3 regions of the Geobacillus sp. CAMR5420 genome follow, and region 1 is predicted to be linked to each of the others. Evidence: riboswitches for the same ligand, from Rfam matches in the RefSeq annotation. Region 1 holds a riboswitch; each other region holds the start of a gene.
The links. A riboswitch is a leader RNA that binds a small molecule or an ion and turns the genes downstream of it on or off. The one in region 1 is predicted to bind S-adenosylmethionine.
Positions count from the first base shown of each region.

Region 2: it holds a riboswitch for S-adenosylmethionine, as region 1 does, so the genes downstream of both, metK (methionine adenosyltransferase) here and DI44_RS09650 (hypothetical protein) in region 1, are expected to answer to the same signal.
Region 3: it holds a riboswitch for S-adenosylmethionine, as region 1 does, so the genes downstream of both, mtnK (S-methyl-5-thioribose kinase) here and DI44_RS09650 (hypothetical protein) in region 1, are expected to answer to the same signal.

Region 1 covers NZ_JHUS01000030.1:71,867-76,511, forward strand. The annotation lists gene DI44_RS09660 (ABC transporter permease) at 1-512, shown strand, start outside; gene opp4A (oligopeptide ABC transporter substrate-binding protein) at 526-2,310, shown strand; SAM riboswitch class I at 2,361-2,465, shown strand; gene DI44_RS09650 (hypothetical protein) at 2,516-2,872, shown strand; gene DI44_RS09645 (VOC family protein) at 2,889-3,272, shown strand; gene DI44_RS09640 (PaaI family thioesterase) at 3,453-3,935, shown strand; gene DI44_RS09635 (PaaI family thioesterase) at 4,291-4,645, opposite strand, start outside.
Region 2 covers NZ_JHUS01000057.1:35,194-39,838, reverse strand. The annotation lists gene DI44_RS19505 (HEXXH motif-containing putative peptide modification protein) at 1-709, shown strand, start outside; gene pckA (phosphoenolpyruvate carboxykinase (ATP)) at 903-2,489, opposite strand; SAM riboswitch class I at 2,708-2,822, shown strand; gene metK (methionine adenosyltransferase) at 2,952-4,163, shown strand; gene DI44_RS02875 (gamma carbonic anhydrase family protein) at 4,186-4,645, opposite strand, start outside.
Region 3 covers NZ_JHUS01000024.1:50,478-55,122, reverse strand. The annotation lists gene DI44_RS11585 (pyridoxal phosphate-dependent aminotransferase) at 19-1,206, opposite strand; gene DI44_RS11590 (carbon-nitrogen family hydrolase) at 1,305-2,117, shown strand; SAM riboswitch class I at 2,212-2,380, shown strand; gene mtnK (S-methyl-5-thioribose kinase) at 2,517-3,704, shown strand; gene mtnA (S-methyl-5-thioribose-1-phosphate isomerase) at 3,774-4,645, shown strand, end outside.

The sequences.
Region 1 (4,645 bases):
TGCGCATCATCGATTTCATTCTCGTTCTGCCGTTTTTGATGCTCGTTATTGTTTTTGTCGCCATTGTGCCTAAATATAATGTATTGACGTTCATTTTGATCATGAGCGCGTTTTTGTGGACGGGCAAAGCCCGGCTGATCCGCGCCAAAACGCTGGCCGAGCGCGAGCTGGATTATGTCAGCGCGTCAAAAACGCTCGGCACGCCAGATTGGAAAATCATTATTTTTCAAATTTTGCCCAACCTCAGCTCGATCATTATCGTCAATTTGACGTTAAATTTGGCGGGCAACATCGGCATCGAGTCCGGGCTCACGTATCTTGGCTTCGGGCTGCCGGAGAGCACGCCGAGCTTAGGGACGTTGGTCAGCTATGCGACCAACCCGGATGTTTTGCAAAACAAATGGTGGGTTTGGTTGCCTGCGTCATTGCTTATTTTAGTGATGATGCTGTGCATAAATTTCATCGGCCAAGCGCTGAAACGTGCGGCTGATGCAAGACAACGACTAGGATAAGGGGGAAGAAAATGTGAAGAGAAAATGGCTGGCGGCTCTCGCCGCGCTCTTGCTCGTGCTCGCCGGGTGCACGGGCAAATCCGACACAACGAGCGGAAAGGGCAACAATAACGAAAAACCGGCGGCTCAGAAGGAAGACATCAGCAAATTCCCGATGACGGTGAAAAACGACGGGAAAATCATCGACGGCGGCGTGTTGAAATACGGCCTTGTGTCCGATACGCCGTTTGAAGGGACGCTCAGCTATGCATTCTACACCGGAGCGCCCGACGCAGAGATTTTGCAATTTTTTGACGAGTCGCTTTTCCGGACGAACGGTGACTATGAAATTACAAATGATGGGGCTGCCACGTATGAGTTGTCGGATGATAAAAAGACGATGACAATCCATATTAAAGACAATGTGAATTGGCATGACGGCCAGCCGGTGACCGCTGAAGACTTGGAGTATGCGTATTTGGTCATCGGCCATAAAGATTACACCGGCGTCCGCTATGGCGATGCGCTCATCCAAGGGATCGTCGGGATGGAAGAATATCACAGCGGCAAAGCGGATAAAATTTCCGGCATTAAAGTCATCGACAAAAAGACGTTGACGATCACATGGAAACAGGCCAATCCGTCGGTGTTGACCGGCATTTGGGCGTATCCGCTGCCGAAGCATTACTTGAAAGACATTCCGATCAAAGACTTGGCGAAATCGGATAAAATCCGGAAAAACCCGATCGGGTTCGGTCCGTTTAAAGTGAAGAAAATCGTTCCGGGCGAGTCGGTAGAGTTTGTTCGCAATGATGACTACTGGGCTGGCAAACCGAACTTGGAAGGCGTCATTTTGAAAGTCGTCAGCCCGCAAGTCGTCCTGCAAGCGCTGAAAAAAGGCGAAATTGACGTCGCTGAGTTCCCGACTGACCAATATTTGAACGCGAAAGGGACGAAAAACATTCAGTTTATCGGTAGAGTGGATTTGGCGTACAACTATATCGGCTTTAAACTCGGCCATTGGGATGCGAAAAAGCAGGAAAACGTAATGGACAATCCGAAATTCCAAAACAAAAAACTGCGCCAAGCGATGGCGTATGCCATCAACAACCAAGAGGTGGCTGACCGCCTGTATCATGGCTTGCGCTTCCCGGCGAACACGCTCATTCCGCCGTCGTTCCCGGGCTATCATGACAGCTCCATCAAAGGATATACGTACAATCCGGAAAAAGCGAAACAATTGCTGGATGAAGCGGGATATAAAGATGTGGATGGCGATGGCCTCCGCGAAGATCCAAACGGCAAAAAATTCAAGATCAACTTCTTGGCGATGAGCGGTGGGGACATCGCTGAACCGCTGGCCAAATTTTATATGCAATGCTGGAAAGATGTGGGCCTCGATGTTCAGCTTGTAGACGGACGCTTGGCGGAGTTCAACTCCTTCTACGATATGGTCGAAAAAGACGATCCGAAAGTGGATGTCTACGCCGCCGCTTGGGGAACTGGAACGGACGTCGACCCGTACGGATTGTACGGCCGCAACGTCATGTTCAACTACTCGCGCTGGGTGAATGAGAAAAACGATGAACTGTTGGAAAAAGGCCATTCCGAACAGGCGTTTGACAAAGAATATCGTCGGAAAATTTACAGTGAATGGCAAAAGCTGATGAACGAAGAAGTGCCGGTCATCCCGACGTTGTATCGTTCGGCCATTTATGCCGTCAACAACCGCGTCGCCAACTTCACGGTCGATCCGGGCTCGAAACTGACGTGGAAAGATGTCGGCGTCACGTCCGAGCAACCGGAAGTCGAACAATGACGATTGTTGCCTTTGATGATGTATGATAAGATAGAAGATAAATTGCATACGTCTTATCAAGAGTGGGCGAGAGAACGGGCTTGATGACCCCACAGCAACCTGCCGCAGGCAAGGTGCTAACACCCGCAAAGCGGTTTCGCTTTGGATGATAAGAACGGCTCATGGCCCCTTTCGCATCATTCCGAGGCGAAGGGGGTTTTTGTCGATGGGAGGTGAAGGAGAAACAGTGGAGGAGGCGGTTTCGCTCCGCGCTTGCATGGCCGCTCATCTCCCTGCCGCAGCGTTCGCCGTTTGTGTCATGCGCTGTGTGCAGGCGGAGCTCATCCGGTTTGACCCTAAGGCGGCGGTGCATGTCGACCGTGGGGACGGATACGTTCATTTGTATGGGGAAGCGCAAGGAACAGCCTTTTCGTTGTTGTTGACCGACAGCGAGGCGGACGAATGGAAGGCGGACGGACCGTACGCCCTTGACCGCTACATATGGACAGAGCTTGGGAAAAAAGGGATTTTCCCGATGCAGATGACGCCGTATTTACAAGCAGTATGGTTAACTGAGTCATAGAAAGGAAGAGGGACGAATGGCAGTCAAAAAATTTGAACATGTCGGCATTCAAGTGAAAGACATCGAAGCATCGAAAGAGTTTTATCAAAATGTTGTCGGCTTAGAGCTGCTCGACGAAATGATTCATACGAACGGCACGATGAAATTGGCGTTTTTAGGGATTGGCGGCTCGATCATTGTCGAGCTGATCGAAGGATACAATCCGGATTTGCCGACGGAAGGAAAAGTGCACCATGTGGCGTTTACGGTGGAAGGCATTGAGCAGGAGAAAGAACGGCTTCAGTCGCTCGGTGTGCCGCTTGTGTGGGAAGAAATAACGACACTTCCGAACGGAGCAAAATATTTGTTCTTCCTCGGGCCCGACGGCGAATGGATCGAGTTTTACGAGCCTGCTCGATAAATGGCGTCACGCTAGGCGGCCAGCTGTTTGGGCCGCCTATGAATTTGCCGTCTGGCGATTGGCGCTTCGTTCCATTTTTCTTCGTATGGCCTTGCCTGCCGCTAGACAACAACCGTCCATGTAGGAGTCGTCGTCTTCTCGATTCAATGGTATACTAGAAAAAGAGAGGGGGAGGATGACGTGGAAGAAATGATCGTGCACGCGATTCAAGACGACTACCCTGATGAATTCGCCTGGTGCTACGGCTGCGGGCGTCTGAATGAACAAGGCCACCATTTTCGCACCGGGTGGCGGGGCGACAAAACGGTGACGGTGTATACGCCGCGTCCGGAACATACGGCGATTCCAGGGTTTGTGTACGGCGGGCTGATCGCCTCGCTCATTGATTGCCACGGCACCGGTTCAGCGGCGCTTGCCTTGCATCGGAAAAACGGCCATGAACCAGGGAGCGGGGAAACGCCGCCGCGCTTTGTCACTGCGTCGCTTCACGTCGATTTCGTCAAGCCGACGCCGCATGGAGTGCCGCTTGTCGCCGTCGGCACTGTGACGGAGATTCATCCGAAAAAATGGAAAGTGGACACCGAAGTGTTCGCCAACGGCGAACTGTGCGCCCGCGGGCAAGTCGTCGCCGTCGTAATGCCGAAAACGTTTGTCCGTGGGTAACAAGCAACAAAAGGCGCCGGAGAGCGGCTGTTTTTGACAGCGCTTTCTCCGGCGCTTGGCAACTGGTCGAAAACGGCTGCGCCTCACCTCGTTTCGCCATTGAGGACTGATGATGTCATGAAAAAGGCAACTCGACAACGCCTCTTCTCAAGTGGGGAAACCTTGTGAAATTGGTTCTCCTTTTTCAACAAAACCACCGATTTGGCGAACATCATCGTTTTTCACCGGTTTTCTCGGATTCCTCTGATCATCGCTTTCCATGCGTTTCAAAACAACAACAGCAGCTGCTGTTTGGCCTCGTCGAATCCAAGGAGAACGAGCATGCGCAAAAACGCCTTTTGGAGATCCATCACCTTCACGGTTTGTCCATGATCAGCACCGACGACGTGGCGCTCGCCACCTCTTTGCCGTTTTGCCGCACGATGGCGGTTACATAGGCGACGGTTTTCCCGAACTTTTCCACCCGCGCCTCGATTTCGGCTTCTCCAGCCGCCGCTGGGCGGTGAAACGTCGTCTGCAAGTTGATGGAGGCGTGCATTTGGTCATCGCGAAGCAAGGTCGTCACTGCATACGCCATGAGAATGTCCGCCGCCGCCCCGACGAACCCGCCCATAATCACCCCGTTGCCGTTGAGCAGCGATTCGCTGATTGTCCATACGCCTTTCGCATAGCCGTCTCGGGCTTCCGTCAGGCGGACGCCGAGCGTTTCG
Region 2 (4,645 bases), on a different contig from region 1:
AGATGTTCCTGTTCCATACTCAAACGAAAAAATACATGTTACATATTTTGATAAAACATTGCAAAATAAATTACTTAGTTTGGGTATGATTGACAAAGAGGATTTGGAAAACGATAAACACATTTATTCACAACAAGAGCAAGAAGTAATTACTGATAGAATTGAAAAAGCATTAAAGTTGATCAAAGTATTGCATAATGATTTGTATGATTTAATTAATACACTTATTGGTACCTTTTTGATTTTAAAAAAAGATTTGTTTGGTGGAGGATCAGTGTCCAATGTTATGGGATTAGTATGGTTAAACCCTCAATCTGATTGGTCAATCATTGAATATGCAGAGGCCATTTATCATGAGTTTATCCACCAAAGTATCTTCTTGGATGATATGATTAACTGTATGTTTCCTAATGCTAATGAATGTGCAAAAGAAGAAGCTCTAGTTACATCAACCATCTTGAAAATCAAAAGGCCTTTAGACAGAGCATATCATGCTGCTGGAGTTTCTATAGGAATTATGCATCTTTATCACTTGTTTAATGATTCTAAAAATTCTGAGAAGTATATGGATGATTTGCGGAAAACAGTTGAAGAAATAGAGGCAAGAACACAATTCTTGGGGGAACAGGGAGTAAAAACTTTAGAAATCATGCGCAAGTTCATTAATCATCCATCTTTTGATGACATTACGTATTCCTTACAGAACTAATGGCCATTGCGACAAATGAAAACACAGAAGCCCATTGCGTTTGATCGAGTCCGGTTGTTTTGAGGTTGTTTGAGGCGAATGAAACGGATCGACGTACAGAAATGCTTAAGGATTCAGTGTCGGAGTCCAAAGCAAAGGAAAGAAATAAAAAACAGCCGGACAGGGAACGGTTCCCTGTCCGGCTGGGTTCTTGTTAAACGAGCGGTCCGCCGAGTTTTTCGATGGACGGATCGATGTGGGCGAATTTTTGGAAGTTGGCGCGGAATTTTTGCGCTAGCTCTTTTGCTTTTTGTTCGTATGCTTGTTTGTCGGCCCATGTGTTTTGCGGCTGCAGGACGTCATCGGGCACGCCCGGGACGTGCGCCGGGATGGCGAGGCCGAAAATCGGATCTTTGACTGTTTCGACGTTGTCGAGCTCCCCTTCGACGGCGGCTTGCACCATCGCTCGGGTGTAGGCGAGCTTCATGCGGCTGCCGACGCCGTACGCCCCCCCTGTCCAACCGGTGTTGACCAAAAAGACGCGGACGTTGTGTTCAGCGATTTTTTGCCCGAGCATTTCCGCGTACTCGACGGCCGGGCGCGGCAAAAACGGTGCGCCAAAGCACGTTGAGAACGTTGCTTCCGGTTCGGTGACGCCGCGTTCGGTGCCGGCGAGCTTGCTTGTGTAGCCGCTTAAGAAATGGTACATCGCTTGTTCGCGCGTCAGCTTGCTGATCGGCGGCAGGACGCCGAACGCATCGGCTGTCAAAAACACGATCGTGGACGGATGGCCGGCGACGCTCGGGTCGATGATGTTTTGGATCGCCTGAAGCGGGTAGGCGGCGCGTGTGTTTTCCGTCAGCGTGCCGTCGTCGTAATTCGGCACCCGCGTCGCGTCATCGAGGACGACGTTTTCGAGCACCGCGCCGAAGCCGATGGCGTCAAAAATTTGCGGCTCTTTCTCGCGCGATAGGTTGATGCATTTCGCATAGCAGCCGCCTTCGATGTTGAAAATGCCGCGGCTTGACCAGCCGTGTTCATCATCGCCGATCAAGCGGCGGTTCGGGTCGGTCGAGAGCGTCGTTTTTCCCGTTCCCGACAAGCCGAAAAAGAGGGCGACGTCGCCTTCCTGGCCGACGTTGGCCGAGCAGTGCATCGGCAGGATGCCTTGTTCCGGCAGCAAATAGTTCATCACCGAGAAAATCGATTTTTTCATTTCGCCGGCATACTCGGTGCCGCCGATCAACACGGTGCGCCGTTCAAACGAGATGATGATGAACGCTTCCGAGCGCGTGCCGTCGACTTTCGGGTCGGCTTTAAAGTTCGGCGCGCAAATGACGGTGAATTGCGGCTCATGCACGGCGAGCTCTTCGACGTTCGGCCGAATGAACAGCTGATGGACGAACAAGTTGTGCCAGGCGAATTCGTTGACGACTTGAATCGGCAGCCGGTATTTCGGATCGGCGCCGGCAAAGCCTTTAAACACGAACAGTTCATCTTTCTTCATTAAATAGTCGAGCACTTTGTCGTACAGTTTATCAAACGTCTCCGGAGACATCGGCTGGTTGACCGCTCCCCAGTCGATCGTTTGCTTCGTTGACGGTTCTTCGACGATGTATTTGTCTTTCGGCGACCGCCCTGTGTACTTGCCGGTCGTGACCGCGACGGCTCCGGTGTGCGTCAGCCGTCCTTCGTTCCGCTGCAGGACTTTCTCGACGAGCTCGGCGACGGACAGTTGATGATGCACGTACGGTTTTTGCAGCAATACATCAAGCTTATTCGTCATGTTTGCGATCCCCATATTCAAAACCTGCCTTCTTTTTGAAATCACTCTTGAAAATAGTATAACACATTTTTATTAATAGTCCATACTAATTGTGTGGGTTTTTCAAACTTTATTTTGCCCAATGTGTCGATTTCCTTGAGGAAAGAATTTTCTCGGCTGGAAATGATAAAAAATGAATTTTGATAGTTGACTTTGCCGATTCCATTGCGATAAGATAAGTCATTGAACGGATACTCTTATCCCGAGCCGGTGGAGGGACAGGCCCGATGAAGCCCAGCAACCGTCACAACTGTACATGTGTGAAATGGTGCTAACCTGTGGCAAGGCGCAGTCCTTGAACGATAAGAGTGAAAGGAAGCAATACGATTGCCATGACCTTTCCTCAGCCGTTACAGGAAAGGTTTTTTATATTGCGAAGGGAAAAAGGGAAATGAGTTCCGTGTCGCCACATTATGCCAAGAGGAGGAAACAAACCGAATGTCAGCCAAACGCCGCTTGTTTACTTCAGAGTCTGTGACGGAAGGACATCCGGATAAAATTTGCGACCAAATTTCTGACGCCATTTTGGATGCCATTTTGGAAAAAGATCCGAACGCCCGCGTCGCCTGCGAAACGAGCGTCACGACCGGGCTGGTGCTCGTGAGCGGGGAAATCACGACATCAACATACGTGGACATTCCGCGCATCGTCCGCGATACGGTCCGGGAGATCGGCTACACGCGCGCCAAATACGGATTTGACGCCGATACGTGCGCGGTGCTGACGTCGATTGACGAACAATCGCCGGACATTGCGATGGGGGTGAACCGGGCGCTTGAGGCGCGCGAAGGTCAGATGACTGACGAGGAAATTGAAGCGATTGGCGCCGGCGACCAAGGATTGATGTTTGGGTTCGCCTGCAATGAGACGGAAGAATTGATGCCGTTGCCGATTTCGCTTGCGCACCGCTTGGCGCGCCGATTGGCGGAAGTGCGCAAAACGGATGTCTTGCCGTACTTGCGGCCGGACGGGAAAACGCAAGTGACGATCGAATACGATGAAAACGGCAAACCGGTGCGCGTCGATACGATCGTCGTTTCCGCGCAGCACCATCCGGAAATTACGCAAGAGCAAATCGAGCGCGACATTAAAGAACAGGTCATCAAGCCGGTCGTGCCCGCAGAGCTGCTTGATGAGAACACGAAATATTTCATCAACCCGACAGGACGGTTTGTCATCGGCGGTCCGCAAGGGGATGCTGGGTTGACGGGGCGCAAAATCATCGTCGATACGTACGGCGGCTACGCCCGCCACGGCGGCGGCGCGTTCTCGGGCAAAGATCCGACGAAAGTCGACCGCTCGGCGGCGTATGCGGCCCGCTATGTCGCGAAAAACATCGTCGCGGCAGGACTGGCCGACAAATGCGAAGTGCAGCTTGCCTACGCGATCGGCGTCGCCCGCCCAGTTTCGATTTCGATCGATACGTTCGGCACCGGCAAAGTATCGGAAGACATTTTGATTGAGGTCGTGCGCAACAACTTCGATCTCCGCCCGGCGGGCATCATCAAAATGCTCGACCTTCGCCGCCCGATTTACAAACAGACGGCTGCTTACGGCCATTTTGGGCGTACGGACATCGACCTGCCGTGGGAGCGCACCGACAAAGCCGCCTTGTTGAAAGAACAAGCGCTGGCGTTGGCGGACAAGTGATGAAAGAAAAAGAGCTGCCTGATCACGGCAGCTCTTTTTTGTTGGCGCACGATGTCCGCTGTTGCTGCAGCGCTTTGTAATACTGCCCTTTCTCGACATATTCGCGGCGGATGCGCTCCATTTCACGGATGTCGTCTTCCGTCAGTTCGCGGACGACTTTCGCCGGCCGGCCGAGGGCGAGCGTGTTGGGCGGAATTTTTTTGCCCGGCGGCACTAAACTGCCGGCGCCGATAAACGCGCCTTCCCCGATTTCCGCGCGGTCCAAAATGATCGAGCCCATGCCGATGAGCGCGTTTTTGCGAACGATGGCGCTGTGCAAAATGACTTGATGGCCGACTGTTACACCGTCTTCAATGATAAGCGGATTGTTTGGACTTTGATGCAAAATTGAGTTATCTTGAATATTGACCCGGTTGCCAATCACCGTTGGCGCCACATCGCCGCGAATGACGGTATTGAACCAAATGCTCGTCTCTTCGCCG
Region 3 (4,645 bases), on a different contig from region 1:
GGCGTTGTCAATCATTTTTCAAAAATTTTTTTCGAACAATCCAAGGCGGCCGATCCGCTCCGCTGCTTCGCGAAGCCGCGCTTCATCGGTCAAGAGGCCGACGCGCACATACCCTTCGCCGTGCTCGCCGAACCCGATGCCTGGGGCGACGGCGACATGCGCCCGCTCAAGCAGCATGTCGGCAAACTCAGCGGATGATATGCCTTTTGGCAGCGGAAGCCAGGCGAAAAACGACCCATATGGCGCCGGCGCTTCCCAACCGATCTCGCAGAGCGCAGCGATGAACGCATTGCGGCGCGCCTCATACAATGCGACCAACTCCGTGACACAATCTTGCGGACCAAGGAGCGCCGCGGCGGCCGCTTCTTGGATGGCGCCGAACAAGCTGACATACAAATGATCCTGCAAAAGCTCAAGCGCCCGAATGATCCGCTCGTTGCCGACGGCAAACGCCACACGCCAGCCGGCCATATTGTATGTTTTCGAAAACGTATAAATTTCGACGCCGACGTCTTTCGCCCCATCGGCTTCCAGGAAGCTGACCGGTTTCCGGCCGTCAAAGCCGATCGCCCCATAAGCGAAATCGTGCACGACGGCAATGCCGTGCTTGGCGGCAAACGCCACCGTCTCCGCGAAAAATTCCTTTGTCGCCGTCGCACCGGTCGGATTGTTCGGATAGTTTAAAAACATGAGCTTCGCTCGGTCGGCGACCGACTCCGGAATGGCTTCGTAATCCGGTAAGAATCCGTTTTCCGAAGAAAGCGGCATCATCTCCATCCGCGCGCGGGCAAGCGCGATCCCCGACCAATAGTCCGGATAGCCCGGGTCCGGGACAAGCACCACATCGCCCGGGTTGACGAGGCAAAGCGGCAGCTCGACAAGCCCGGCCTTGCCGCCGAACAAGATGGCGACCTCGCGGGCCGGGTCGATCGTCACCCCGTACTCGCGCGCGTAAAACGCCGCTACGGCTTCTTTCAAAAACGAGTAGCCTTGAAACGGCGAATATTTATGGTATTTTGGGTTCGCGGCTGCCTTCTGCATCGCTTCGACAATGTGCGCCGGCGTCGGCTGATCCGGATTGCCCTGCCCTAAGTTGATCACATCATAACCCGCCTTGATCTTCGCACCGACTTTCGCCACGAGCGAGGCGAAAAACTGCTTCGGCAGCTGTTCAAGCAGTTCGGAAAAGGGAAATTCGATCGTCATCGTCCACACCTTCTCAAAAATTCTTGAAATTCTAGTGCAACATCATATATCGTTAAAAGCAAAATGTAAAGAAAAATTTTTTTCCGAGGTGAACGCTCATGACGATCCGCATCGCCTGCCTGCAGCTTGACATTGCATTTGGCGATCCAGCAAAAAACGAACAGCAAGCCGAACAGGCCGTGGAATCCGCTGCCAAAGACGGCGCTGACATCATCGTGCTGCCAGAGTTATGGACGACCGGCTACGATTTGACGCGCCTGGATGAAATTGCCGACGAAGGCGCCGAACGGGCGAAGGCGCTCGCTTCCCGATTGGCGCAAACGTACGGCGTCCATTTCGTCGCTGGTTCGGTCGCCAAAAAAACAGCCGCCGGCGTGACAAACACGATGATCGTGGCCGACCGTCATGGCCAAATCGTCGGCGAATACAGCAAGCTTCACCTGTTCCAATTGATGGATGAACATTTGTATTTGCAGCCGGGAAACGAGCCAGGCTTGTTCTCGCTTGACGGGCTGCCGTGCGCTGGGGTCATTTGCTATGACATCCGCTTTCCGGAGTGGATTCGCGCCCATGCTTTGGCTGGGGCGGAAGTGCTGTTTGTCGTCGCCGAATGGCCGCTTCCCCGCCTGCACCATTGGCGGACGCTCTTGATGGCGCGGGCGATTGAAAACCAATGCTACGTCGTCGCCTGCAACCGGGCTGGCCGCGACCCGAACAACGTCTTTGCCGGCCATTCGCTCGTCATCGACCCATGGGGCGAAGTGATCGCCGAGGCGGACGAGAAGCCGGGCATTCTCTCGGCCGACATCGATCCCGCGCTCGTTGCGGACGTCCGCGCGCGCATCCCGGTGTTTGCCGACCGCCGGCCGCACGACTATGAAACGGCAAAAAATTTTTTCAAAACGTATTGACAATCGATTGGCCGACCATGTATCATTCGAATCAAGCAACCAAACAATTGAGAACATCGTGAAAATTCCCGAAACTGAATACAAGAAATCGGTACTCTTATCAAGAGTTGGCTGAGGGAATTGGCCCAATGAAGCCCAGCAACCGACCGTAATGCTATCGTGAGATAGGGCGCACGCCAAAGGCGGCGCCGGAAGCGAACCGCTTCCGCAGGGCACGGTGCTAAGTCCAACAGAAAGACCGATGTCTTTCTGAAAGATAAGAGGCGCGAAGACGATGCATCTTCAAGCCTCTTTCCGTATGCGAAAGAGGCTTTTTCATTTGCCGGAAACGCCGAGTTTTAGCGCGCGTCAGAACCGGCATTTGAAAACGAGCGAAATGAAAAAAGGGGGAACAAGGCAATGACCACTGTTCAAACATCGGTTTACGAACCGCTGACCGAACCGAAGGCGGTATCTCTCGCTGTCCGCCTCGGCTTATTCCGCGACGGGGCGCCTCTTTTGTGCCGCGAGATCGGCGACGGCAACTTGAACTTAGTGTTTCATATCGTCGACCAAGAAACAAAGCAAGGCGTAATCATCAAACAAGCGTTGCCGTACGCCAAAGTGGTCGGCGAAAGCTGGCCGCTTACGTTAAAGCGCGCCGTCATCGAAAGCAACGCGCTGCGCACGTTTGCGAGCTATGTGCCGCAATACGTGCCGAAAGTCTACTATTCTGACGAATCGCTCGCCATTACGGTGATGGAAGACTTATCCCGTTTGCAAATCGCCCGCAAAGGGTTGATCGAAGGAAAAACGTATCCGCTTTTGTCCCAGCATATCGGCGAGTTTGTCGCCAAGACGGCGTTTTATACGTCTGATTTCGGCATGAACCAGCAAGAGAAAAAGAAATTGGCGCAAAGCTTCGTCAATCCGGAACTGTGCAAAATCACGGAAGACCTCGTCTTCACCGACCCGTTTTTTGACCACGAAACGAACAACTTTGAAGACGAATTGCGCCCAGACGTTGAAGCGCTTTGGCGCGATGACCGCTTGCACCTAGAAGCAGCAAAGCTGAAGCGCAAGTTTTTAACCGAAGCCGATGTGCTTCTGCATGGCGATTTGCATACCGGCAGCATTTTCGCAAGCACCGACGAAACGAAAGTAATCGACCCGGAATTCGCCTTTTACGGCCCGATCGGCTTTGACCTTGGGCAGTTTTTCGCCAACTTGCTGTTAAATGCGTTGTCCCGCCCTGACGTTGAGCGCCAACCGCTCTTTGATCACATCGACCGGACCTGGGACGTCTTTGCGTCCATATTCTCGGAGCTTTGGCGCACCAAAAGCATCGAGACGTACGCCGCAACACCGGGCTTGCTTGACGATGTGCTCCGGCATGCGTTCGTCGATGCTGTCGGCTTTGCCGGCTGCGAAGTCATCCGCCGGACGATCGGCCTCGCCCATGTGGCCGACCTTGACGGCATCGAGCAGAAAGAAGCCCGCCTTGCCGCCAAACGACACGCGCTCCGCCTCGGCCGCCGCCTGATTGTCGAGCGCAACGAGCTGACCGGAACGGACGGCTTCCGCCGAGTGTTTGCAGAAACCGAATAGTAACACGGCGACGACCGGCCCAGTGCCGGCCCGGATCAACGGAAAATGTGAAAAGAAAGGAAGACGACGATGGACACCTTTGCCATCCCGCGCTCTGTCGAGTGGCGCGAGACGCATATCACGATTTTAAACCAACAAAAATTGCCATTAGCAACAGAATATATCGACCTGCATACGCTTGAAGACGTGTACGATGCGATCGCCTCGCTGAAAGTGCGCGGAGCGCCGGCGATCGGCATCACCGCCGCTTATGGTCTGGCGCTCGCCGCCTCGCATTATAAAGCGGAAACGGTCCACGAGTTCCATAGCCGCCTAAAGCAAGACCGCGATTATTTGGCAAGCGCCCGCCCGACGGCCGTCAATTTGGTTTGGGCGCTTGACCGGCTCACTGCCGCCGCCAAAGACGCCGCCTCAGTCAACGAAGCGAAAACGGTGCTTATTCACGAGGCGATCCGCATCCAAATCGAGGACGAAGATGTCTGCCGCCGCATCGGCGAACATGCGTTATCGCTTTTTCGCCCAGGCGACCGGGTGATGACGATTTGCAACGCCGGCTCGATCGCCACCGCCCGCTACGGCACGGCGCTCGCCCCGTTTTATTTGGCGAAAGAGAAAGGGATCGAGTTATCCGTGTACGCCCTTGAGACGCGCCCCGTTTTGCAAGGAGCGCGTCTGACCGCCTGGGAGCTGATGCAAGCAGGCGTCGACGTCACGCTTATTACGGACAACATGGCGGCGCAAACGATCAAAGCGAAAGGGATTCGCGCCATTATCGTCGGAGCCGACCGGATCGCACAAAACGGCGATACAGCGAACAAAATCGGCACGTTCGGCCTCGCCTTGCTCGCCAAATCGTTTGGCATTCCGTTTTACGTCGCCGCACCGTTGTCCACCATCGATTTGGCGACAAAGACAGGGGCAGACATCCCGATTGAAGAGCG